Regions from separate parts of the Rhizobium sp. ZX09 genome, predicted to be linked through region 3. Evidence: riboswitches for the same ligand, from Rfam matches in the RefSeq annotation. Region 3 holds a riboswitch; each other region holds the start of a gene.
What was found. Region 3 has a riboswitch for thiamine pyrophosphate ahead of BTN45_RS22385 (ABC transporter permease). Riboswitches for the same ligand answer to the same signal wherever they lie in the genome.
Positions count from the first base shown of each region.

Region 1: linked by a shared signal. The riboswitch ahead of thiB (thiamine ABC transporter substrate binding subunit) and the one ahead of BTN45_RS22385 (ABC transporter permease) in region 3 are both predicted to bind thiamine pyrophosphate.
Region 2: linked by a shared signal. The riboswitch ahead of thiC (phosphomethylpyrimidine synthase ThiC) and the one ahead of BTN45_RS22385 (ABC transporter permease) in region 3 are both predicted to bind thiamine pyrophosphate.

Region 1 is NZ_CP031363.1:2,533,849-2,541,919, reverse strand. Features, by position in the region: gene BTN45_RS12520 (ABC-F family ATP-binding cassette domain-containing protein) at 1-1,617, shown strand, start outside; gene BTN45_RS12515 (VOC family protein) at 1,705-2,097, shown strand; TPP riboswitch at 2,143-2,253, shown strand; gene thiB (thiamine ABC transporter substrate binding subunit) at 2,291-3,304, shown strand; gene thiP (thiamine/thiamine pyrophosphate ABC transporter permease ThiP) at 3,324-4,964, shown strand; gene BTN45_RS12500 (ATP-binding cassette domain-containing protein) at 4,961-5,677, shown strand; gene BTN45_RS12495 (M48 family metalloprotease) at 5,932-7,446, shown strand; gene leuC (3-isopropylmalate dehydratase large subunit) at 7,499-8,071, opposite strand, start outside.
Region 2 is NZ_CP031363.1:2,377,291-2,385,361, forward strand. Features, by position in the region: gene modC (molybdenum ABC transporter ATP-binding protein) at 1-1,006, shown strand, start outside; gene BTN45_RS11780 (winged helix-turn-helix domain-containing protein) at 990-1,370, opposite strand; gene BTN45_RS11785 (P1 family peptidase) at 1,374-2,378, opposite strand; gene BTN45_RS11790 (thiazole synthase) at 2,467-3,240, opposite strand; gene thiS (sulfur carrier protein ThiS) at 3,244-3,441, opposite strand; partial or broken gene thiO (glycine oxidase ThiO) at 3,410-4,412, opposite strand; gene thiC (phosphomethylpyrimidine synthase ThiC) at 4,414-6,237, opposite strand; TPP riboswitch at 6,333-6,444, opposite strand; gene BTN45_RS11810 (acyl carrier protein) at 6,627-6,878, shown strand; gene BTN45_RS11815 (acyl-CoA dehydrogenase family protein) at 6,878-8,059, shown strand; gene BTN45_RS11820 (amino acid--[acyl-carrier-protein] ligase) at 8,064-8,071, shown strand, end outside.
Region 3 is NZ_CP031364.1:1,674,340-1,682,410, forward strand. Features, by position in the region: gene thiE (thiamine phosphate synthase) at 1-523, opposite strand, end outside; gene BTN45_RS22375 (hydroxyethylthiazole kinase) at 510-1,250, opposite strand; gene BTN45_RS22380 (ABC transporter substrate-binding protein) at 1,247-2,197, opposite strand; gene BTN45_RS22385 (ABC transporter permease) at 2,194-2,979, opposite strand; TPP riboswitch at 3,108-3,210, opposite strand; gene BTN45_RS22390 (alpha-glucosidase) at 3,247-5,238, opposite strand; gene BTN45_RS22395 (carbohydrate ABC transporter permease) at 5,250-6,107, opposite strand; gene BTN45_RS22400 (sugar ABC transporter permease) at 6,112-7,023, opposite strand; gene BTN45_RS22405 (ABC transporter substrate-binding protein) at 7,196-8,071, opposite strand, start outside.

The sequences.
Region 1 (8,071 bases), on a different replicon from region 3:
CGTTATCTGGAACAGGCTCCGGATTTTGCCGGTTACGATACCGTTCAGGCCTATGCCGAGGCGGGGCTCGGGCCTGGCGACGATGCCTATCGGGTTACTTATCTTCTCGAGCATCTCGGGCTTACGGGTCAGGAAAATCCGGCAAACCTTTCCGGTGGTGAAGCGCGCCGCGCCGCGCTTGCCCGTGTCATGGCGCCGGAGCCTGATATTCTGATGCTGGACGAACCCACCAACCATCTGGATCTGCCGACAATCGAATGGCTTGAAAGCGAACTCCAGCAGACGCGCAGCGCGCTGGTGCTGATTTCGCACGACCGTCGTTTTCTCGAACGGGTTTCGACCTCGACCGTCTGGCTCGATCGCGGCCAGTCCCGCCGTCTCAATCGTGGTTTTGCCCATTTCGAGGAATGGCGTGACAAGGTGCTTGAAGAGGAAGAGCTTGAACAACACAAGCTCGGCAAGGCCATCGAGCGCGAAGAACACTGGATGCGGTATGGCGTGACTGCAAGGCGCAAGCGCAACATGCGCCGTGTCGGTGAGCTTCAGGCCATGCGGGCGGAATATCGTGGGCACAAGGGGCCGCAGGGGACGGTGCAGGCGACCGTCACGGAAGGCCGGGAGTCCGGCAAGCTGGTCATCGAGGCGGAGGCTATCACCAAGGCTTACGGTGAGCGCATGATTGTTGCGCCGTTCTCATTGCGGGTGCATCGCGGCGATTGCATCGGTCTCGTCGGACCGAATGGCGCGGGCAAGACAACGTTGCTGAAGATGCTCACCGGCCAGCTTGAACCAGACAGCGGCTGGGTGAAGCTCGGCACCAATCTCGAGATCGCAACGCTTGACCAGAAGCGCGAGGAGCTCAATCCCAACGATACGCTCGCACATTATTTGACCGACGGCCGGGGCGACAATCTTCTGGTCAATGGCGAGGTGAAGCATGTCACGGGCTATATGAAGGACTTTCTGTTCCAGCCGGAACAGGCCCGCACACCCATCCGCAACCTTTCCGGCGGCGAGCGTGCAAGGCTCATTCTGGCGCGCATTCTCGCCCGGCCGACCAATCTTCTGATTCTCGACGAACCGACCAACGATCTTGATATCGAAACGCTGGATCTGTTGCAGGAGATCGTTGCCGGGTTTTCCGGCACGGTCATCCTTGTCAGCCACGACCGTGATTTTCTTGACCGTACGGTCACCTCCACCATCGCGCCTGCCAATCCCGATCAACCGGACGGACGCTGGATCGAATATGCCGGTGGCTATTCGGATATGATGGCGCAGCGCAAGGGAGCTGCGGAAGAGAAGCGAAAAGCTGAGAGACAGGAAAAGGCGAAAGCCGCACCTTCAGCCCCGTCTTCGCAGGAGGCGGGAAAGGCCAAGGCCAAGCTTTCGTTCAAGCAGAAATTCGCCCTCGAAAATCTACCCAAGGAGATGGAGAAGGCGCAGGAAGAGATTGCAAAACGCGAGCAGCGCATGGCCGACCCGGAACTCTTCGCCAAGGATCAGGCGGCCTTCAACAAGCTGGCGCAGGAAATGGAAAAGCTGCGCGAAAAGCTTGAGGCCATGGAAGAGGAGTGGCTGGAGCTGGAGATGCTGCGCGAGGAACTGGAAGGCTGAGCCGATCTTTCCGGCCACACCGCCATCCGCCTTTGACAGGACGGCGGAAATGCCGTTTGCTGTCCCGGTTCGGAGGAGTTCAACACCATGCGCATGATCTTCGTCAACCTGCCCGTCAAGAATATCGAGACATCGAGAGCCTTCTTCACGACACTGGGTTTCACCTTCAATCCGGAATATTCCGATGACCGCACGCTCTGCATGATTGTCGAGGAGAACATCTTCGTCATGCTGCTTCAGGAAGAGCGTTTTCGTGATTTCATCAACGGCGACATCGCCGACGCCAAGCGGAGTACCGAGGTACTGACCTGTCTTTCCGCCGGAAGCCGGGAGGAAATCGACCGTATGATCGAGGCCGCGCTCGCGTCAGGCGGCAGCCGCTGGAAACCCGTTCAGGATCACGGATTCATGTATGCAGGTAGTTTTCAGGATCCGGACGGCCACGTCTGGGAACTGGTGCACATGGCGGCGCAGGGTTGATGGCAGCCATCTTGCCAAGATGGGTCGGCGGGACTACACCATTATCTTGATCTAACGGGGTGTCTTTCGCGCTTGGGCGCAAAAGGCTGAGAGGCTTGCCAACCCGAAGAACCTGATCCGGTTCATACCGGCGGAGGGATTAGACGGCTTTCATGCAGGCGGCTATTTCCCTCCTCGTTTTGAGGAGATATTCGTGCGCCGTCGTATTTTTGTAAATTCCATCATCGCCGTTTCCATGCTTCTGCCCGGCCTCGCCGTTGCGCAGGAAAAACCGGAACTGACGGTCTATACCTATGAGAGCTTCGTTTCTGAATGGGGGCCCGGTCCCAAAATAAAGGAAGCTTTCGAGAAGGTGTGCGCTTGCACCGTCAATTTTGTCGGCGTGGCGGACGGCGTGGCGCTTCTCAACCGGCTGAAATTGGAAGGTGCGGGCTCCAAGGCGGATGTCGTCGTGGGACTTGATACAAATCTGGTCGCGGAGGCGAAACAGACCGGCCTTTTCGATGTCAGCGGCGTCGATGCATCAGCGGCCAAGGTACCCGGCGGCTATGAGGACGATGTGTTCGTTCCTTATGATTACGGCCATTTCGCTATCGTCTATGACACCCAGACGCTGAAAAGCCCACCAACGAGCCTCAAAGAACTCGTGGACGGCGACCCCGCCCAGAAGATAGCCATTCAGGACCCGCGCACCTCGACGCCGGGACTGGGGCTGCTTCTGTGGGTGAAATCGGTTTATGGCGACCAGGCGCCGGAAGCCTGGGCAAAGCTCAGGAAGCGGATCCTTACCGTTACGCCGGGCTGGTCGGAGTCCTACGGGCTCTTCACCAAGGGGGAGGTGCCGATGGTGCTGTCCTACACGACTTCGCCCGCCTATCATATGGTCGCCGAAAAGTCCGATCGTTATCAGGCCGCAGCTTTCTCCGAAGGACATTACATCCAGATCGAAGTTTCAGGCCTTCTCAAAAACGCGCCGCACAAGGATCTTGCAAAGCAGTTTCTCGCATTCACCCTCACCTCCGGTTTTCAGGATACCATTCCCGAAAACAACTGGATGATGCCGGTTGCGGCAACCTCCGCCCCCCTGCCGGAGGCCTTTTCCAGGCTCGTCGTGCCGCAGAAGACTTTCCTGATGCAGCCGGAAGAGGTCGTGAAAAACCGCAAGGCATGGATAGACGAATGGCTGACGGCCATGAGCATGAATTGAAGAAGAGGCGCGTCCACGCATGATGCTGCGTCGCGATTACCGGCGGTCAATCATTTTCGGGACGGCGGCTTTTGCCGCCGTTTTCCTGTTCATGGCGCTCGCCGTGTTTGCGCTTCTGTCCTTTGATGCGGGTGCATCCGCTTCCGGCATTTTGGACCCTTATACATTGCGTATTCTGCGCTTCACGGTTTATCAGGCGACGCTCTCCACCCTTCTTTCCATCATTCTTGGTCTTCCCGTGGCCTTGGCACTCTCCCGGCAGCGGGAGTTTCAGGGAAGGATCTGGATCATCCGGTTGATGGCAGTGCCGATGGGGCTGCCGGTTATCGTCGGCGCCTTCGGTATCATTACCATCTGGGGGAGGCAGGGTGTCTTAAATACGCTCCTTGTTTTCGCCGGCGCGGAAGAACCTTTCAGCATTTACGGTCTTTCCGGCATCCTCATTGCTCATGTGTTTTTCAATCTGCCGCTTTCCGTCCGGTTGTTGCTGGCCGGGCTGGAGCGTATTCCGGGCGAATATTGGCGCATGGCGGCGAGCCTCGGCATGGGGCCGATCTCGGTTTTCCGTTTTGTCGAATGGCCGGCCGTGTCCCGGCTTGTTCCGGGTATCGCCGGCCTCATCTTCATGCTTTGCGCCACCAGTTTCACGCTCGTGCTCCTTTTGGGCGGTGGGCCGGCGGCGACCACCCTGGAGGTCGCTATATACCAGGCGCTGCGGTTCGATTTCGATCCGCAGCGGGCGATCGCGCTCTCGGTTCTGCAGATCGTCCTCACCGCGGCCCTGCTCGGCCTTCTGGCCTGCCTGCCGTCGCCGGAAGCGGAAATCGCCTCACTTGGCCGGCCCGTGCGCCGTTTCGATGCGGGCCGGGCGGCGGCCCGCCTGTGGGACGGTCTAATCATCGTTTCCGCGGTGCTTTTGATCGGACTGCCGCTGGTCGCCATTGTGTTCTCGGGCGTCCAAGCAGACCTGCCGCGCCTCATCACAGCACCGGTCTTCCTGCGCGCGGCGGCGACAAGTCTTGGGATTGCCGCGTTCTCGGCAATTTTCGTGATCATCGTCAGCATGGCGATCATCCGCGCACGTCAGGCGGTCAGCGCGAAACGGCGGGCCGCGCGGCCTCTTCACCTCTTGTCCAGCGTTCTCGGCGCGGGATCGTCTCTGGTTCTGCTGGTTCCGCCCGTGGTGCTCGGAAGCGGATGGTTCCTTCTCTTGCGGCCTTTCGGTGACGTCGCTGTTTATGCCACGGTTCTCGTGGCGCTCATCAACATGCTGATGGCCCTGCCGCTTGCCATGCGGGTGCTGGAGCCGGCCGTCACCAGTCATTTTCTCCGCACCGGCCGACTTTCCGCCAGCCTCGGGCTTCAGGGTCTGCCGCGGCTGCGGTTCGCCGATCTGCCCGTCCTGTGGCGGCCGCTGGCCATGGCATTTTCCTTCGCGATGGCCCTGTCGCTTGGCGATCTCGGCGCGGTTGCCCTGTTCGGTTCAGAGAATTTTGTCACCTTGCCGTGGCTCGTCTATAGCAATATGGGCAGCTACCGGACCAACGATGCCGCCGGTTACGCCTTTCTTCTCGGTGTGGTCTGCCTGTTGCTTGCTGCAACCGGCATATCGCGACATTCACAACCGGAGCAGGCAAAAGCGGCAGAGGCGATGACATGAAGGGCGACGATTTCGCAGTGCAGCTTGACAGGGTCAGGCTGCGGCTTGGAACGCAGGATTTCGACCTCGACTGTGCGTTTCCGCAGGGGCAGGTCACCGCTGTCGTCGGTGCATCCGGTTCGGGAAAATCGACACTGCTTAACCTCGTTGCCGGTTTCGAGTTGCCGGATTCCGGCCGCGTGATGATCGGCGGACGGGACGTGACGACGCTCGACCCTTCCGAAAGGCCTGTCTCTTCGATCTTTCAGGACAATAATCTTTTTGCCCATCTCGACGTTTTTACCAATGTCGCGCTTGGTATAAGCCCCACGCTCAGATTACACGCGGAAGACCGGCAAAGGATAAATGTTGCGCTTGCGCGCGTTGGTCTTTCGGGTTTCGACAAGCGTTTGCCGGGCACGCTCTCCGGAGGAGAAAGGCAGAGGGCGGCGCTTGCGCGCGCATTGGTCAGGAAGAAGCCCGTCATGCTGCTCGATGAACCTTTCGCCGCACTTGATCCAGGGCTACGGGCGGGCATGAGTTCTCTGTTGCTTGACTTGCATCAAGAAACAAATAATGCGGTGATTATTGTGAGCCATCACCCGGAAGACATAAAAAGATTAGCGCGGCGGGTGGTTTTTCTTGATCGTGGCCGTGTCGTTTTTGCCGGAGCGACAGCGGATTTCTTTGCCACACAAAATGTGAAGGCCGTGGACAGTTTCCTGAACGGGTGACCGCCTTATTTTCGACGCGCGCCGCTGGCAATCGCTTTAGATGACTTCAATGGCGCTAATTTGCACTTGCCAGTTTCAAGTTGTTGCCCGAGAAAAGATGAGAATTATTGCGTTCTTCAGGAATATTCCGGATTTGATGGATCGATTTTACCGTCTCGGCATTCATCGCCCGTTGGGGCGAATCTGTTATTCTGGTCTGCAATTAACGGATGATCAGGAACGTTAAGGGGCAGGCATAGAGAATGAAAAATAGCATGACTGCACAGCGGAGGCTCTTCTCCGGTTCAGGCCTTCGCCGTTCCGGCCGGCTCGCTGCGGCGTGGTCCGCGCTGACCGCTTCTGCCGTGTTGCTGTCATCGTGCCAATCTCTTTTCAGCCCGGCCTACCAGTCCACATTGCGTCCCTCGGACAATCCGCAGACGGTGGAAGAGGTTCAGAAGAACGATCCGCGCGCGCAGATGGGCGCACGCGAACATCCACGCATCGTGGCAAGCTATGGCGGCGAATATCGTGATGCCAAGACGGAGCGGCTTGTCGCCCGGATTGCCGGAGCGCTGACGGCCGTCTCCGAAAATCCGCAGCAATCCTACCGCATCACCATTCTCAATTCGCCCGCCATCAACGCTTTCGCTTTGCCCGGCGGGTATCTTTACGTGACGCGCGGGCTTCTGGCGCTCGCCAATGACGCCTCGGAAGTGGCGGCCGTGCTGTCGCACGAAATGGGTCACGTCACCGCCAACCACGGGATCGAACGTCAGCGCCGCGAAGAAGCGGAAGTGATTGCGAGCCGCGTGGTTGCAGAGGTCCTGTCCAGCGATCTCGCCGGCAAGCAGGCGCTGGCCCGTGGCAAGCTGCGGCTTGCAGCTTTTTCGCGCCAGCAGGAGTTGCAGGCGGATGTGATCGGGGTACGCATGCTTGGCGAGGCGGGTTACGATCCTTACGCATCGCCGCGCTTTCTTGATTCCATGGCGGCCTATGCGCGGTTCTCTTCGGCCGATCCGGAAAACGACCAGAGCCTCGACTTCCTTTCGAGTCACCCCAATACACCACAGCGCATCGAGCTTGCGCGCCGGCATGCCCGTGCCTTCGGCCAGGAAGGCCAGGTCGGAGATCGTGGCCGAGACTGGTTTCTGGACGGTATAGACGGGCTGCTTTACGGCGATAGCCCGCAGGAAGGTTATGTCCGCGGCCAGACATTCCTGCATGGAACGCTCGGCATTCGTTTCGACGTGCCGGAAGGTTTCGTGATCGACAACAAGGTTGAGGCTGTGCTGGCGACAGGGCCGGGCGAGGTCGCAATCCGTTTCGACGGCGTCGCCGATCCGAAACAGACGAGTCTTGCCAATTACCTGACGAGCGGCTGGGTCGCCGGCCTGCTGCCTGAAACGGTAAAGGAAACGCAGATCAACGGACTGGAGGCCGCGACAGCCCGGGCAAGCGCGGATAAATGGGATTTCGACGTCACGGTCATCCGCGTCGGCCAGCAGATATTCCGGTTCCTGACCGCGGTGCCGAAGGGCAATACGCAACTCGATTCCATCGCCAATACCTTGCGCACCAGTTTCCGCAAGATGACGCCGCAGGAGATCGCCTCCCTGAAGCCGCTTAGAGTGCGGGTGGTGACGGTGAAGCCGGGTGAAACCGTGGCCACGATGGCGGCGCGGATGATGGGAACGGAGCGGAAGCTTGACATGTTCCGCATGATAAACGCGATGGGCGCCACGGCCACGATTCAGCCCGGGCAAAGGGTAAAGATCATCTCTGAATAAACAAAAACCCCGGATCACCCCGGGGTTTTATGTTCAGGCCTTCACCCGGCAATCACTGCCACTCACGAACGTCAACAAAATGACCCGCAATCGCCGCCGCCGCCGCCATGGCGGGGGAGACGAGGTGGGTGCGGCTCTTATAGCCTTGGCGGCCCTCGAAATTGCGGTTCGAGGTGGAGGCGCAGCGCTCGCCGGGCTTCAGGCGATCGTCGTTCATGGCGAGGCACATGGAACATCCGGGCTCGCGCCATTCGAAACCGGCGTCGAGGAAAATCCTGTCCAGTCCTTCCTTTTCCGCCTGTTCCTTCACAAGGCCGGATCCGGGCACGATCATGGCCGAAACGCTGGGAGCCACCTTGCGGCCATCGACGATCTTGGCCGCGGCGCGCAAATCCTCGATGCGGCCATTGGTGCAGGAGCCGATGAAGACGCGGTCAATGGCGATATCGGTAATGCGCGTGCCGGGCTTGAGGCCCATGTAGTCAAGCGCGCGCCACTTGGAGGCCCGCTTGTTTTCTTCCTCGATGTCGTCGGGATTGGGAACAATGCCTTGAACAGAGGTTACATCTTCCGGAGAAGAGCCCCAGGAGACGATAGGCGGAAGATTGGCCGCATCGAGGATGAC
Region 2 (8,071 bases), on a different replicon from region 3:
CGGAGTGACCGCGCTTTTCGGGCGCTCGGGCTCCGGCAAAACCTCAATGATACGCATCATCGCCGGCCTGCTGCGGCCGGATGATGGACAGGTTTCACTTGATGGCAAAGTGCTGACCGACAGCGGAAAACGACTGTTTCTGCCGGCGCACAAACGCCATTTCGGTTATGTCTTTCAGGAAGCGCGGCTCTTCCCGCATCTCAGCGTCGCCCAAAACCTGAACTACGGCAGGTGGTTCACTGCGAATAAAACGACGGGCACGGATGGGGACCATATTGTCGACATGCTCGGCATTGGCCATCTTCTGCACCGACGCCCGAACAAACTTTCCGGCGGCGAAAAGCAACGTGTGGCTATCGGCCGCGCCCTGCTTTCTTCACCCAGATTGCTGCTGATGGACGAGCCGCTCGCCTCGCTGGACGAACAGCGGAAAGCGGAGATCATTCCCTATCTCGAACGGCTGCGGGACGAGACGAAAATCCCTGTTGTCTATGTCAGCCACTCGATCCACGAGGTCGCCCGTCTGGCCGATCGCATCGTTGTTATGAAGGACGGAACGGTGGAAACGCAGGGAAAAGCCGCCGAAGTGCTGGCAAGACCCGATTTCAGCACCCATCTCGAAAGGCGCGAGGCGGGCAGCATTCTTTCCGGGCGCATTGAAAGCTTCGACGAGCGGCATGGGCTTGCCGCCGTAAAGCTAAAAACCATGCTGCTTCACGTTCCGGCAAAAAGCGGAATATGCGGCAGCCCGGTGCGCGTGCTCATACCCGCACGCGATGTAATGCTTGCAACCGTAAAACCTGAAGGCTTGAGCGCGCTCAACATTCTCAACGGCCGTGTCGCAAACGTTTCCATGAGCGAAGACGCCATGGTCACGGTTCAGGTGGATTGCGGCGGTGACATCATCCAGTCGCGCATCACAGACCTCTCTCGCGAAAGGTTGCAGCTGGAACCCGGAAAACCGGTGCATGCAATCATAAAGTCAGCGGCTATCGATCCCTATTGAGAGCAGCGTCAGGATTGCGGTTGGCCTCCAGCCAGTCGATATCCTGATGTAGGGCTTCGTTCATCCGCATTTGCATGTCGCGATAACGCGCCAGCAATTCGGTGCCGAAGACGGTCAGCGCCGCCCCGCCGCCCTGTTTGCCCCCGCGCTGCGATTCGATAACCGGTTGTCGAAACATACGGTTCAGCGCATCCACCAACAGCCACGCGCGGCGATATGACATGTCCATCGCCCGCCCGGCGGCGGAAATCGAGCCGGTCTCGACAATCAGTTCCATCAATTCGATCTTGCCGTGGCCGAGGCGTTCTCCGGGCGGAAAATCAATGCGAAGGACAGGTTTCAGTGGCGGAAGAGTCTCACTCATCGGTTAAAGGCTCCGTCCATGAAGATCGCGATAGGCCGTTTGCGCTCCATCCACCGGCAAGGCCGTCGCCTCATAGACGCCACGCGCCACGGCCCGCGCCATGACAATGGTGGCAAGATGGCAAAGTTCGGCGAAATGAACGCCGCGCTCAAGCGGCTTCTCGCCCGTCGCGGCCGCGAACATGGTGTCACCGTCACTCGGCAAATGGGCGGGCAGAACGGCGCGGGCCAACCCGTCATGCGCCATGATGGAAAGGCGATGTGCCTGCGCTTTCGTAAGTGCGGCATCCGTCACCACCGTACCGATGGTCGTTGCCGTGAGATTGACCCCCTTGAGGCGCAAGGCGGTATTTTCAGGCTCAAACCGTTGCGGAAAACCGCTTCCGCCAAACTCATCCGCCACCTCAAACGGAGCCGACCAGAAATGGCGGCTCGCGCCGAGGGTTGCCGAGCCAAGCGCATTGACGGCGACAATAGCCGCCACTTTATATCCGCCGGAACTGACAGCACTTGCCGACCCCAGCCCTCCCTTGAAGGTCGCGGTCGTTGCTCCCGTCCCGGCACCGACCGTCCCGAGTTCGAAGGGCGCCGCACGCGCCGCCTTGAAAGCCGCATATCCCATGTCGCGATAGGGCGAATGCAAACCCCAGTCCTTGTCGCCGCCATTCAGAAGATCCATGAGGATCGCCTGCGGCACGATGGGTACGCGGGTGGAACCGACCTGAAGGCCGCGGCCGATCTCGCGCAGCCCGGCCTGAACGCCGCCTGCCGCATCAAGCCCAAAGGCCGAGCCGCCCGACAGCACGAAGGCATCCACGGTTTCAACCGTCATCGCCGGGTCGAGCAGGACCGTGTCACGCCCGCCAGGCGCACCGCCCAGAACAGAACCTGAGGCAATGGCGGGCTTTTCAAAAACAATCGCCGTAACACCGGAGCCAAGGGAAAGATCGGTAACACTGCCGACCGAAACGCCGTCTATGTCAGTCAGAAGATTGGTGAGTGCCGCCATGCCTTTTCCCTTTTCTCCCGGTATCCCGCCACCATCAGGCACTGTCAACGCAAAACGTGACACGCCTGAGGTCGGCGACGAGCCGCGATCAGGAAAAAACCGCAGTCCCGATCACGGGCGTCGAGGGAACGGCCATGTCCCGCGGCTCCAGCGGTCCGGAAATATATGCCTGATGGCCGGCTTCTATCGCCAGAGCAAAAGCTTCGGCCATGCCGGCCGGGTCCCGCGCCCCCGCCACCGCCGTGTTGAGCAGAACGGCATCGTATCCAAGCTCCATTACGGTGACTGCATGCGACGGGCGGCCGATACCGGCATCAACAATCAAAGGTATGTCGGGGAAACGCGCCCGCATGGATTTCAGCGCCACCAGATTGAGCGGTCCCATGGCGCTACCAATCGGTGCGCACCACGGCATCAAAACCTTGCAGCCCGCCTCCAGCAGCTTCTCGGCGACGACCAGATCGTCGGTCGTATAGGGAAAGACCTCAAAACCATCGTCGCAGAGGATTTTCGCGGCTTCCACAAGCGCAAAGACATCGGGCTGCAGCGTATCGTGATGGCCGATGACCTCCAGCTTGATCCAGTTGGTGCGAAACACCTCGCGCGCCATCTTTGCCGTCAGCACAGCTTCCTTGGCGGTGTGGCAGCCAGCCGTATTCGGCAGGACGTTTCGATCCAGTTCGCGGATCAGTTCGAAAAACTGCCCGCCTTTCCTGCCGCCCGCCATTTCCCGGCGCAGCGAAATCGTCAGAATATCCGTGTTGCTGGCCCGGACCGCATTCTCGAGCACGGCGGGGGATGGGTACCGCGCCGTACCAAGGAGAAGACGGGACGAGATTTCACGGCCATAAAGCATCAGCATGCCTCAGCCTCCCTGCATCGGTGAGAGAATTTCGACGCGGTCAAAATCCTTCAGTTGATAATCGGCGCGCTCTTCCGAATGCACCAGTTCGCCATTCACCGCCGTCGCCAGCCAATCGCCTTCGTATTCGAGGCTGGCAAGCAGGCCGGCCAGCGTCTCGGCGGCGAGATCAAGCTCGTCGCCATTGACAAGAAGTTTCATGATCCTGTTCCTTCTGAGAGAGTTTGGCGAATGATGTCAGCCGCGTGCCGCGCCATGGCCGGAGAAAGCAGAAAGCCGTGCCGGTGCGCGCCGTTGATGAAAATGGTCCGGCAGTCCTGCATGACCCTGGGGAGATTGTCGGGATAAGCAGGACGCACACCCGTGCCGGATTCGATGATCCGAGCTTCCGCAAAAGCCGGATGCACGGCATAGGCGGCATTCAGGAACTCCATCATCGAACGGACGGAAATGGCCCCGGCATCCTCCGTCTCGATCATCGTGGCGCCCACCATGAAGCGTCCAGACTCGCGCGGGACGATGTAAAGCGGAATGCGCGGATGCAACAGCCGGACGGGACGGGAGAGGGATAGCTCCGAGGTAGCGAGGTAGAGCATCTCTCCACGCACGCCGCGTAGGTTGGAAATTTCTCCCACTGCCGCAGCTCCGGTGCAGTCCACCACCCGGTCGAACAATCGTTCATCGACAGGGATGCCCATGTGGAACCGCACGCCCGTGTTAGAAAGCCGCTCATGCAGCGATTTCAGCGCGAGACGCGGATCGAGATGCCCCTCGCCCGGGAAATAGAGCCCGGAGCGGAAGCGACCCGCAAGATCGGGCTCCAGAGCGGCGATCTCGCCCTCATCCACCCAGCGATAACCGCTGGTTCGCGATGCGAAACGCGTAAGCTCTGACCTGTCGCGTGCTGGCGCGACGACCAGCGTGCCATTGCGAACCACAAGGCCGGGAGTTGCCTCGTCCCACCAGTCAAGCGCCACCTTGCCAAGCGTCAGGACCGCTTCCTCCGCATTTTCGCGCTCGCACCAGGGCGCTAGCATGCCGCCGGCATAAAACGACGCTCCACGAGAAGGCTCGCCACTGCGCTCCGACACCTCGACAACAACGCCCCTCCGCGCCAGTTCGAAGGCCGCCGTCAAACCGGCGACCCCCGTTCCCTTGACAAGGACATGCATTTTATTCGGCATTCGCAGGCGTCGGAAGCGGCATGTAAAGCTCACCGCCTTCCTTGAAGCGCGCGGCCATGGCCTCAAGCCCCTCCTTCTGCGCCTCGGCGCGGATATCGTGGGAAATCCGCATCGAGCAGAATTTCGGTCCGCACATGGAGCAGAAATGCGCAACCTTGTGCGCCTCCTTCGGCAGCGTCTCGTCATGGAAGGACCGAGCCGTATCGGGATCGAGCGACAGGTTAAACTGATCCTCCCAGCGGAACTCGAACCTTGCACGCGACAGCGCATCGTCCCGCACCTGCGCGGCCGGATGACCCTTGGCAAGATCGGCGGCGTGAGCGGCGATCTTGTAGGTAATGACACCCACCTTCACGTCATTACGATCCGGCAGACCGAGGTGTTCCTTCGGCGTAACATAGCAGAGCATTGCGGTCCCGAACCAGCCGATCATTGCAGCACCAATGCCGGAGGTGATGTGGTCGTAACCGGGCGCGATATCGGTGGTCAGCGGCCCAAGCGTATAGAAGGGCGCTTCGCCGCAGGTCTTCAACTGCTTGTCCATATTCTCCTTGATCTTGTGCATCGGCACATGACCGGGGCCTTCGATCATCACCTGGCAATCCTTCGCCCAGGCGATCTGCGTCAGCTCACCCAGCGTTTCCAGCTCCGCAAACTGCGCCGCATCATTGGCGTCAGCGATCGAGCCGGGGCGCAGGCCATCGCCCAGCGAGAAGGAGACGTCGTAAGCGCGGCAGATGTCGCAAATCTCATCGAAATGCTCATAGAGGAAACTTTCCTTGTGGTGATGCAGACACCACTTGGCCATGATCGAGCCGCCGCGTGAGACGATGCCGGTGACGCGGTTGACGGTGAGCGGGATGTAGTGCAGCCGCACGCCGGCATGGATGGTGAAGTAATCCACGCCCTGCTCCGCCTGCTCGATCAGCGTATCGCGGAACACTTCCCAATTGAGGTCTTCAGCAATGCCGTTCACCTTCTCCAGCGCCTGATAAAGCGGCACGGTACCGATCGGCACCGGCGAGTTACGGATGATCCATTCGCGGATATTGTGGATGTTGCGGCCGGTCGAAAGGTCCATGACCGTATCCGCACCCCAGCGGATGGCCCAGACCATCTTCTCAACCTCTTCCGCCATGGAGGAGGTGACGGCGGAATTGCCGATATTGGCGTTGATCTTGACGAGGAAATTGCGGCCGATGATCATCGGCTCAAGTTCAGGGTGGTTGATATTGGCTGGAATAATGGCGCGGCCCGACGCCACTTCCTGACGCACAAATTCCGCCGTGACATAATCAGGAATATGCGCGCCGAAACTCTCACCGTCACGCGCGAGCTTCTCCTTCGCTGCCTCGCGCCCGAGATTTTCGCGAATGGCGATGAATTCCATTTCCGGGGTGATGATACCTGCTCGCGCATAGGCAAGTTGCGTCACCGCCTTGCCCGCCGTCGCTTTCAGAGGCTGATGACGCACGCCAAATTCGGGCGTCAGGCGCTCACCGGTGGCGAAACCATTATCTTCCGGTTTGACGTGCCGTCCCTCGTAAGCCTCGACATCGCCGCGCGCGACGATCCAGTCATGACGCAGACGCGGCAGACCCTTTTCGATCAGGACCGGATGGTTGGGGTCGGTATAGGGACCTGAGGAATCATAAACCGTGACCGGCGGTTCGCCCGCCGTCGGGTGCACTGCGATCTCGCGCATCGGTACGCGGATATGCGGATGCAAAACGCCCGGCTTATGGATTTTCGTGGAGGCGGCATGCGGGCCGGTTGTAACGACAAGCGGTATAGTCTTGGCAGCGATATTCATCTTGAGGCTCCAAAGTTTAACAGTGGAGACCCAGTTCGAGCCGGAATGATGGAAAATACCTGTGTGCCGAAACGCGGCGCCATGCGCCCGCCCGACATCGGGTCTTTGCACCGTCCCTACGCCAGTATGAACTGGATCAGGTTCAACGGGTCACTGCGCATGAAAGCAGAATCTCAGCCCCTTGACGGGACACCCCTGGTGAATGGCCCCAGCAAAAAACACCCTCAGGCTTTTGTCAAGACCGGCGATCCATGCTTGGCAAAGGTGCGGGAATGGCGCATGCTGCCGTTAGTTGTAATTAACCTAACGGTTTAGGCGAATATTATCGTTTGCAACGTAACCATAAGCACAAACCATCCTGATGTGAAATTCATGGGAGATACGTCGGAATGAATGCGACTATACGTGAAATACTGGCAAAATTCGGCCAGCTTCCAACCCCCGTCGATACGATTGCAGATGAAGCCGATCTTTACGCGGCGGGCCTTTCTTCCTTTGCATCGGTGCAATTGATGCTCGGCATCGAAGAAGCATTCGATATCGAATTCCCGGACAATCTGCTGAACCGCAAGTCTTTCGCCAGCATCAAGGCCATTGAAGACACTGTTAAACTCATTCTCGATGGTAAAGAGGCAGCCTGATGAACGTCACCGTCGCGCCGCAGGATGAAACGCTGTCCGCGCGCGCGGGCCGTGTCGCGGCAATTGCCGCCAAATATGCGGACGAGGTGGATGTCACCGGCCGCTTTCCGCAGGAAGCCGTTGATGCATTGAGGCAGGAACGTCTGCTCGGCATACAGGTCCCCTCACTGCTGGGCGGCGAAGGTGCCTCCCTTCAGGAAATCGCCGATATCTGCGCCCGGCTTGGGCAGGCCTGTTCGGCAACGGCGATGATTTTCGCCATGCACCACATCAAACTGTCGAGCCTTGTGGAACATGGAGAGGCGAGCGCATGGCACGCGGACTTCATGCGCCGCGTCGCCGGCGAACAGCTTCTGCTCGGTTCCGCCACCACCGAAGGCGGCATCGGCGGCAATCTGCGTAACTCCATCTGCGCAATCGAAGTCGAAGGTGATAGCTGCCGGCTGGAGAAGGACGCCACGGTCATTTCTTATGGCAGCAACGCCGATGCGATCCTGATTACGTCGCGCGCCCACAAGGATGCCGCGCCCGCCGATCAGGTGATGACCGTCTTCCTGAAAAACCAGTATACGCTTGAGAAGACCCATGTCTGGGATACGCTCGGCATGCGTGGCACCTGTTCGGACGGCTTCCTGTTCCGCGGCGAAGCGCCGGCGGCGCAGATTTTCCCAAAGCCTTTCGCAGAAATCGCTGCACAATCCATGCTTGCAAGCTCGCATCTGCTGTGGAGCGCCGTCTGGTATGGTATCGCGTCGGATGCGGTGCTGCGCGCCCAATCTTTTGTCAGAGCTGCGGCCCGCAAGTCGCCCGGAACGGCTCCTCCCGGCGCGATCCGCCTTGCCGAGGTTTCCACCAAGCTGCAGGTGGTGAAATCCAACATCATAGCCGGTATCAAGGCCTACGAGGACACCAAGAGCGATCCGGAAAAATTGATGTCGATGGCCTTTGCGGTTGCCATGAACAATGTGAAAATCTGCTCTTCGGAAACCATTCTCGAGATCATCGACCACGCCATGCTGGTCTGCGGCATCATGGGCTACAAGAATGGCACGCCCTACAGCCTCGGCCGACACCTGCGCGACGCGCATTCCGCCCGCCTGATGATTTCCAACGACCGTATTCTCGGCAATTCCGCCAATCTCCTGCTGGTTCACAGGCAGGACACCAGCCTCTTGGGATAAGACCATGGACAT
Region 3 (8,071 bases):
AAAGATCGATGCCGGCGATGGCGCCCACCGGCATGTCCGGCCGCCATTCCCTCAGCAGGCCACGGAGTGTCGAAAATCCATCTATACCGACAGGCTTGTCCGGGTTGACCTTTGAAACCGTGTCGAACACACCGCCGATGCAGGCGTAATCGGCGGGCATGGAGGCTGCCCGTTCGGCGTCGGCGCGGTTCTTGACCGTGAGGCCGATGATCGCCTTTTCGCCAAGAATGCGCCGAGCGGTTCTGGCGTCCATATCGTCGGCGCCAAGATGCACTCCATCTGCGCCCGAGGCGAGCGCAACATCCACCCGGTCATTGATGACGAGCGGCACGCCGGTGCCGGCGATGGCCTCGTGGATGGCGCGGGCGTTTTCGATCATCTCCCGTGTCGAGCCGTGCTTGTCGCGATATTGCAGGATGGTCGCGCCATTAAGTGCAGCCGCCAGAGCAAGCTCAAAGAGAGGCGCGACATCGCCGAGGCTCGCATCCACAAGCGCGTTGAGGCGGTAATCAACCTTGTTCATTCTCGATCCTCGCATGATTGATGATATCCTCGCCGGTAATCGCCGAAAGCGCGTCCAGGAATGCCGGTTCGAACGTGCCGGGACCTCTGGCACAGGACGCGGCCAGTTCGGCGGAGACGCCGGTGACGGCAAGGGCGGACGCCGCTGCTGCCAAAGCATCCTGTTCCACCGCCATGAAAGCAGCGATGACGCCCCCCGAGAGGCAGCCCGTACCCGTTACCTTAGCCATCCAGGGATGGCCGTTTACGATCCTGACGCGTCGCGTCGCGTCGCTCAGGTGATCTACCGGCCCGGTCTCGATCCTGATTGCATCTGGCACCTCGCCGATCAGGCTCATTTCGGCACGGTTGCCACGCACGATCGCGGGAGAGAGAGTGATGAGCTCACGCGCGAAGGCCAGTCGGCATGGAGAATAGTCACAATGCACGGGGTCGACGATCCAGGGCTTGCCTGAGGCGTTGGCGATCTCCACTGCCAGCAGGATAACCTTGCGCCGTTCCGCATCCAGCGTGCCGAGATTGATGGTCAGCGCATCCGCCTTGGCAACGAAGCTTTCGATTTCCTCCAGCGACGTGGTCATGGAGGGAATGCCGCCGACAACGGTAATCCCGTCGGCGGTGAATTTTTGCACCACGGTATTCATAAGGCAATGTACGCGCGGACGCGCCTGTCTGACTTTTTCAAGGATTTCGGCGGCCTGCGTGGTCGTGGGGAAAGGGATGGTCATGGCTGCTGTAGCTCCACGGCGATTTCGTCCGCCGCCGGCGCCTGCTTTATGAGCTGCATTTCCTGCATGAAGGCGCCAAAACGCGCATAGCGGGCGCGGTCGAGTGCGGCAGGGCGCTTGGCAAAACGCGGCAATGTGTCGAAGAAAGCCTGCTTGTTCAGTGCGTCATCGAGATTGGGATAGGCCTTGATGAAGAGCTGCCAGGATTCCTGCGGGTGATTGGTGATAAAAATAGCGGCCTGTTCCACGGCGGAGAGGAAACGCGGCAGACGGCTGTCTGTTGCGAGATCGCGATGGGTGACGAAGATCAGCTCGTCATAGGCCGGAACACCATGTTCCTCCGGAAAGAAGGATCGGCCTTCGTGGCCCTCGAGCTTCATCTGCGTCAGTTCGAAATTGCGGAAGCCGCCGAGCGTGGCGTCCACCTTGCCGGCGATGAGCGATGGCGACAGGGAGAAATTGACGTTGATGAGTTCCACATCGTCTTTCGTCAGGCCGTCCTTTTCCAGCATGCGCTTCAGCATGGCATCCTCGAAGCCGGATACGGAAAAACCGACTTTCCTGCCCTTCAGGTCCTTCAGGCTTTTGATCGGTCCGTCAGCCAGCACGGTGACGGTGTTTAGCGGCGTTTCGACCAGGGTGCCGAAACGGACGAGCGGCAGGCCGGCATCGTGGTCCAGATAGAGGTTGGGCTGGTAGTGCACGCCGATATCGGCCTGTTTTGCCGAAACGAGGCGCGGAACGGCGGAAGGATCTGCCGGCGGAACAAGTTCAACTTCGAGCCCCACATCCGCAAAAAGGCCCCGCTCTTTCGCGATGACCATCGGCGCATGGTCGGGGTTCACGAACCATTCCAGCAATACCGTAAGCCTGTCGGCCGCCTGTGACTGAACGGGGGCAAATATGCTTGCCGCCGCGATGACGAAAGAAAGAAGAGTTCGCTTCATGATGCTGAAAGTCTCCGTAAATACCCGAAAGGAATGGTGTGTTCTGTTTCCCTGGCCCAGGGCGCCAGATGGGCGGTGGCGCGATCCACCGCCAGTCGCAGCAGCACCGCCATGATGGCGAGTATCGCCATGGCGGCGAACATCGTGTCGGTCTGCATGCGGGCGTTTGACTGGATCATCACGAATCCAAGCCCTGCCGATGCGCCGACCCATTCGCCAATGACAGCGCCCAGCGGTGCGAGGGGTGCGGCCACCCGCAGCCCGGAGATAAGCGAAGGCAGTGCCAGTGGCACGCGCAACCGGGTGAGAACCTGCCAGTGGCTTGCCTGAGTCAGCGAGGCGGCATCGAGAATGGCGCGATCCGTCCTGTTGAGGCCATCGGTGAAGGAGGAGGCGACGGGAAAGAAGATGATGATCGCCGTCATCACCGCTTTCGAGGCCATGCCGAAGCCGAACCAGAGGACGAGGATGGGCGCCAGCACGAAGACCGGAAAGGCCTGCAAAACCAGAACCATCGGCCAGACGAGGCGACCGAGACGGGGGATTGCCGCGATGGTGAAAGCCACGAGAATACCGACCAGGACGCCCGCGGTCAGTCCAACGGCCATTTCGAGAAATGTAACCATGGCCTGCCCCAACAGGAAACCGGGCTGGCGCAGGAAGGCCGCGGCGACATCGGCCGGCGCCGGCAGGATATAACGGGGTGGCGAGAACAGCCATGTGCCTGCCTGCCAGAGAACAAGCAGGAGACCGACACCGTTCAACGCATGGCCGGCACGCATGAGCCGAACCTCAGACGCAGACGCACCGGGTGCGACGGACAAAAACTTTCAGCATCATCATTCGGTCTCCACACGTGACAATCGCGGAGATCAGGACAAAGCGGAGAAGAGAAAGGGCAGCGCCTCAAAGGCGCAACAGTTTCCGTTCCTACGCCGGCATGATCCGGATCAGGTTCAAGGGTCCGGCTCAACGCCATCTCAGCACCGTCTGGTGCTCCCCTCGGAATGGGTCGGAAACTGTCGTTTTTTTAGCTGGCTGTCAACGGCTCAGATGGTGCGGAGCTGTTCAAACAGGGTGACGTTGGCACTATCGGCGCGGTAGAAAATCGCGGGCCGGCCGAGTGGTGCTTCCACGGTAACCTCGTTTCCACCGCGATGATGCACACCGCTCCACAGATGTACCCACTGGCCATCGCCCGGAAGATAGAGGGTGCGTTGCGTTTCTCCTGCTTTCCAGACAGGAGCCACCAGCATGTCGGGGCCATAGAGGTAGCTGTCCTGAATGGCGTAAGTCTGCCGGTCATTCTCGTAATGCAGGAAAAGCGGGCGTTGCACCGGAAGCCCCGTTCTGGCCGCTTCGGCGGAGAGCGATTTCAGATAGGGGGCAAGTGTGACATAGATCGACGTCATACGGGCGAAATGAGCAAGAACCCGTTCATCCTGATCGATCTGCAGATTGTCGCGCGGGCGATTGCCTTCATGGGTGCGCATCACAGGGGTAAACGCCGCCATTTCGGTCCAGCGCATGATGAGTTCCGCGGTGCGGACATTGCCGAACAGGCTGGTGTAACCACCGATATCGGAATGGTGATAGGCATTGCCCATGAGGCCGGATGAAAGCGCGCCGCAAATGACGGTGACAAGTCCATCATGACGGGAGAAGTCGACCGACTGGTCACCGCCCCAGATGAGGGGGCAATGGGCCTGCACTCCGGTGAAGCCTGCGCGCATGAAGAACAGCGTTTCTCCGGTCTTGTCGCGGCTTTCGACGGCTTTTGCATTGACCTCGGCCCACAGGGTGGGCCATGCATTGTGCATCAGCTTTGCGTCGACACCGTTGGAGAGCGTTATATCGATCGGCAGATATTCGCCGAAATCAGCCATCCACCCGGAAAGGCCGAAATCCAGCATGTTCTTGCCGATGATTTCTTCGGCAAACCAGTCGGCGGCAGCCGGATTGGTGAAATCGACGACGCCACAATCGAACTCGCCGAAATCCACCAGCGCCGTTTTCCCTTCTGCATCCGTTGCGAAATAACCGGCCTGTTCGGCCACCGGGAAAAGCGGGCCGTCAACGCAGAGATAGGGGTTCACGTAACCCAGGAAGCGTATGCCTTGATCGGCAAGCTCGGCGATCTTCTGGCGCAGATGCGGATAACGGGTTTCGTTCGCCTGCCAGTCCCAGAACAGGCGTGCGCCAAATGATGTCTGGCGAAGCCCCACCCAGTCCTCACACCACAGGCCCGACACGAGCGTTCCGGCTGCGCGGATTTTCTCCAGCCGCGCAAACGAATTGACGCCATCCTTTAATCCAATGATCGCGCCATTATAGATCCATTCCGGCAATTGCGGCTGCCGTCCAAACCGTAGGGACAGCGCGGAGACGATATCGGTGAAACTGTCGCCGGCGAAAAATTCGATCTTTTCAGGGATGGCCCAGATTTCGATCTCGTGGAAATCGCCATTGCGGAAATCGAAGACCGAATAGGCGCTCGTTTCCACATGCAGCGCGTATCTACGCGACGAGAGATAGGTCGGCTGCGGATAGTTGGTGTTGTAATAATCACCGCCTGCCTTGCCGTTGATGTCTGACTTGAAGGTGACTTCGGTGGTCTTGTCGCGGCCAACGCCGGGCTCGGAGGTCCAGAGCGGAAAGCGCCGTCCGCGCATGTCGAAATAGGACATCTGCTCGCCGCCGCCCCAGACATGCTCGTCCGTTTCCGCAAAGACGCGCAGCCAGAGACGGTTGATGGTCTTGTCCAGCGCCGTCAGCAGGATGGCATTGCTTTCGAGTGTCAGGCGAAGGCGAGGGGTCTGTCCCGGTGCGGAGGAAAGCGTGACGCTATCGCCGCTCATCTCGGCGTGGCGCAGGGCAGTTCGTTCGACGACGTAGTCTTCGATATCGAAATTGCCGCGATACATATCCATCCGTTCCTTGCCGAAACCGGCGAAGAAGGCCGGCTCGTCGGGCGAATGGGAAAGGATGGTGCGGTTGCCGATCGCAAGCGTAAATCCATCGTGGGTCTTTTCGAAATACATGACTTAACCTTTTAGCCCTTGAGACCGCCGGCGGTGAGGCCAGAGACAACCCGTTCCTGGAAGATGACGATGAGGATCGCGACCGGCACGATGCCAACCACCAACGCTGCCGAAATGACCGGCCAGGGGAAAGCGAACTCCCCCTGATAAAGCTGGATGCCAACGGGCAGTGTGCGCAGCGCAGGGTTGGAATTGAAGGAGAGCGCCAGCAGGAATTCGTCCCAGGCATTCACGAAGGCAAGGATGCCTGCGGTGAAGACGCCCGGCGCGCAAAGCGGCACGACGACCTTGAACAGCGCGCCGATGCGGGTGCAGCCATCGATCATGGCGGCGTTTTCGAGACCGCGCGGAATACTTTCGAAGAAGGAAACCAGCATCAGCGTGCACACCGGCAGTGAAAGCACCGTGTAGGGCAGGATCAGCGCCGTCCAGCTGTTGAGCAGATTGAGCGCCCGCATGATTTCGAACAGCGGCACAAGCAGCGTCACCAGCGGAAAGGTGGAAACGGCGATGATGAGCGACAGGATAAGCGCCCGGTATTTAAGGTTCAGCCGCGCCAGTGCGTAAGCCGCCAACACCGAAATCAGGATGGTCAGTGCCGTGGAAAGCAGCGCCACCATGAAGCTGTTGAACAGGAAGAGGTGCAGCGGCTGATCCGAAAAGGCCTGCATGTAGTTCGTGAGTGTCGGCGCGTGCGGAAACCAGGTGATCGGCTTGACAGTCAGCTCCGCCTCGGTTTTCAGCGAGGTGAAGAGGATCCAGATAGCCGGGAAAAGGCCGTTTATCAGAAGAATGGAGGCCGCGATGAAGCGCAGCGGCTTGCCAGAGAAGAAGGAGGACAGACCGGAAGAGGTGGCGACGGTGCTCATGGGATCAGTCCTTCGTCCTGATGATACGGAGGTAAACGGCGGTGACGCACATGGAAAGCACAAACATCATGACCGCCAAGGCCGAACCGTAACCGAGATCGAGGAAGGAGACGGTGTTCTGGTGGATATACATGGCAAGCGTCGTGGTGGATGTGCCGGGGCCGCCGCCGGTCATCATGTAAGGAATATCAAAGGTCTGTAGCGCCGTGATCGTGCGGAAGATGAGGGCGACGATAATCGATGGCTTCAGAAGCGGCAGGGTGATTTCGAAGAACTGCCTGATCTTGCCGGCGCCATCTACATCCGCTGCCTCGTAAAGCGAGCGCGGGATTGTCTGCAACCCGGCGAGGATCATGAGCGCCATGAAGGAGGAGGTCTTCCAGATGATCGTCAGGCAGATGGCGGCAAAGGCCCAGTTCGGTGAGTTGAACCAGATAATGCCTTCGAAGCCCAGCCGGTTCAGCACGTCGTTGACCACACCATATTCATAATGGAAGAACCACGCGAAGATGAGACCTGCAAAGGAGAGCGGCAGCGCCCAGGGGATGAGAAGGGAAAGCCGCATTGGCCACTGCATGGAGAAAGGCAGGTTGGCGAGCAATGCGAGGCCAAGGCCCATGAACAGTGCGCCGGGCACGGTGATCAGCGTTATCAGCACCGTATTCCAGGTCGTTTCCCAGAAAATCGGATCGTCGAACATCGCCGTGTAATTTTCAAAGCCGATGAATTCCGCCGGCAGGCCCGAGGTCAGCGACAGGCTGAAGAAGCTCGTATAGACGAGCCGCGCCACCGGATAAACGATGATGAGCGAAAGCAGGATCGCCGCCGGCGCGAGCAGCAGCACGGCCAGCGACCGGTCGCCGAGATCGAGCCACCGCGTCCAGCGCGGCTGCGGTTTCTCGTCCACCCGAACCATGGTTCTTTCCGGCATTGTCACGTCTGCCACTCCCGCAACTGGATTCACGTCATCGTCTCCCGGTCGGACCGGTCTATGTCCGGCCCGTTTCGCGCCCTTGAGGCGCCTTTCATCCTGTCAGTCGAAACGGCCGGAAGGGACGCGGTGCACACGCCGCCTTTCGGCCCGAAGCCTATCGCAGAACGCGCCGCAGACGGCTTTCCATCTGCTTTGCGCCATCCTCCGGCGTCATGACACCGGCGAGCACACCGTTGACCGTGGTGCGGATGGTCTCGCTGACCTCGTTGTAACGCGGCGTCACCGGACGGGCCTTTGCTGTTTCGACGACCGGCAGGGCATCCGCGAACCACGGGATTGCCTTGGTCACGTCGGCATCCTTGTAGAGAGCGGCGTAGGTGGGCAAGAGCGCTGCATTGATGGCCATGAACTTCGATACATCCTGACTGGACAGATATTCGACAAGCTTCTTGGCTTCATCCTGCTGTTTGGAATAGGCGGACACGCCGAATTCCCAGCCGCCGAGGCAGGTCGTCTGCTCACCGCCTTTGACGGCGGGAAGGCGGGCGACGCCGACCTTGTCATTCACCTGCGATTCCTTGCCCTGGAAATGGGTCCAGGCATAGGACCAGTTGACGGCAAAGAGAACCTTGCCGGCCTGGAACTCCTTGCGGGTGTCGTCGGTCGCCACCTCCGAAATGTTCTTCTTGGAAATGCCTTCGTCAACAAAACTCTTCCAGAGCTTCAGCGAATCCACCGCCGCCTTGTTGTCGAAGTTCAGCTTGCCGTTTTCAACCAGCGACTTGCCTTCGCTCCAGTAGGGCAGGAGGAAGGTGCAGACCGCGCCTTCGATCGCCTTGCCCTGGAAGGACAGGCCCTGAAGCTCCGGGTTCTTTTCGCCTTCCATGACCTTCTTGGACGCTTCCTTCAGCTCCTCCCAGGTGGTCTGCGGCTTGATGCCGTATTTGTCCAGCAGGTCCTTGCGGTAATAGAGGAACATGGAGTCGGCGAAGGCTGGCAACGCCACGATCTTGCCGTCCACCGTGTTGGC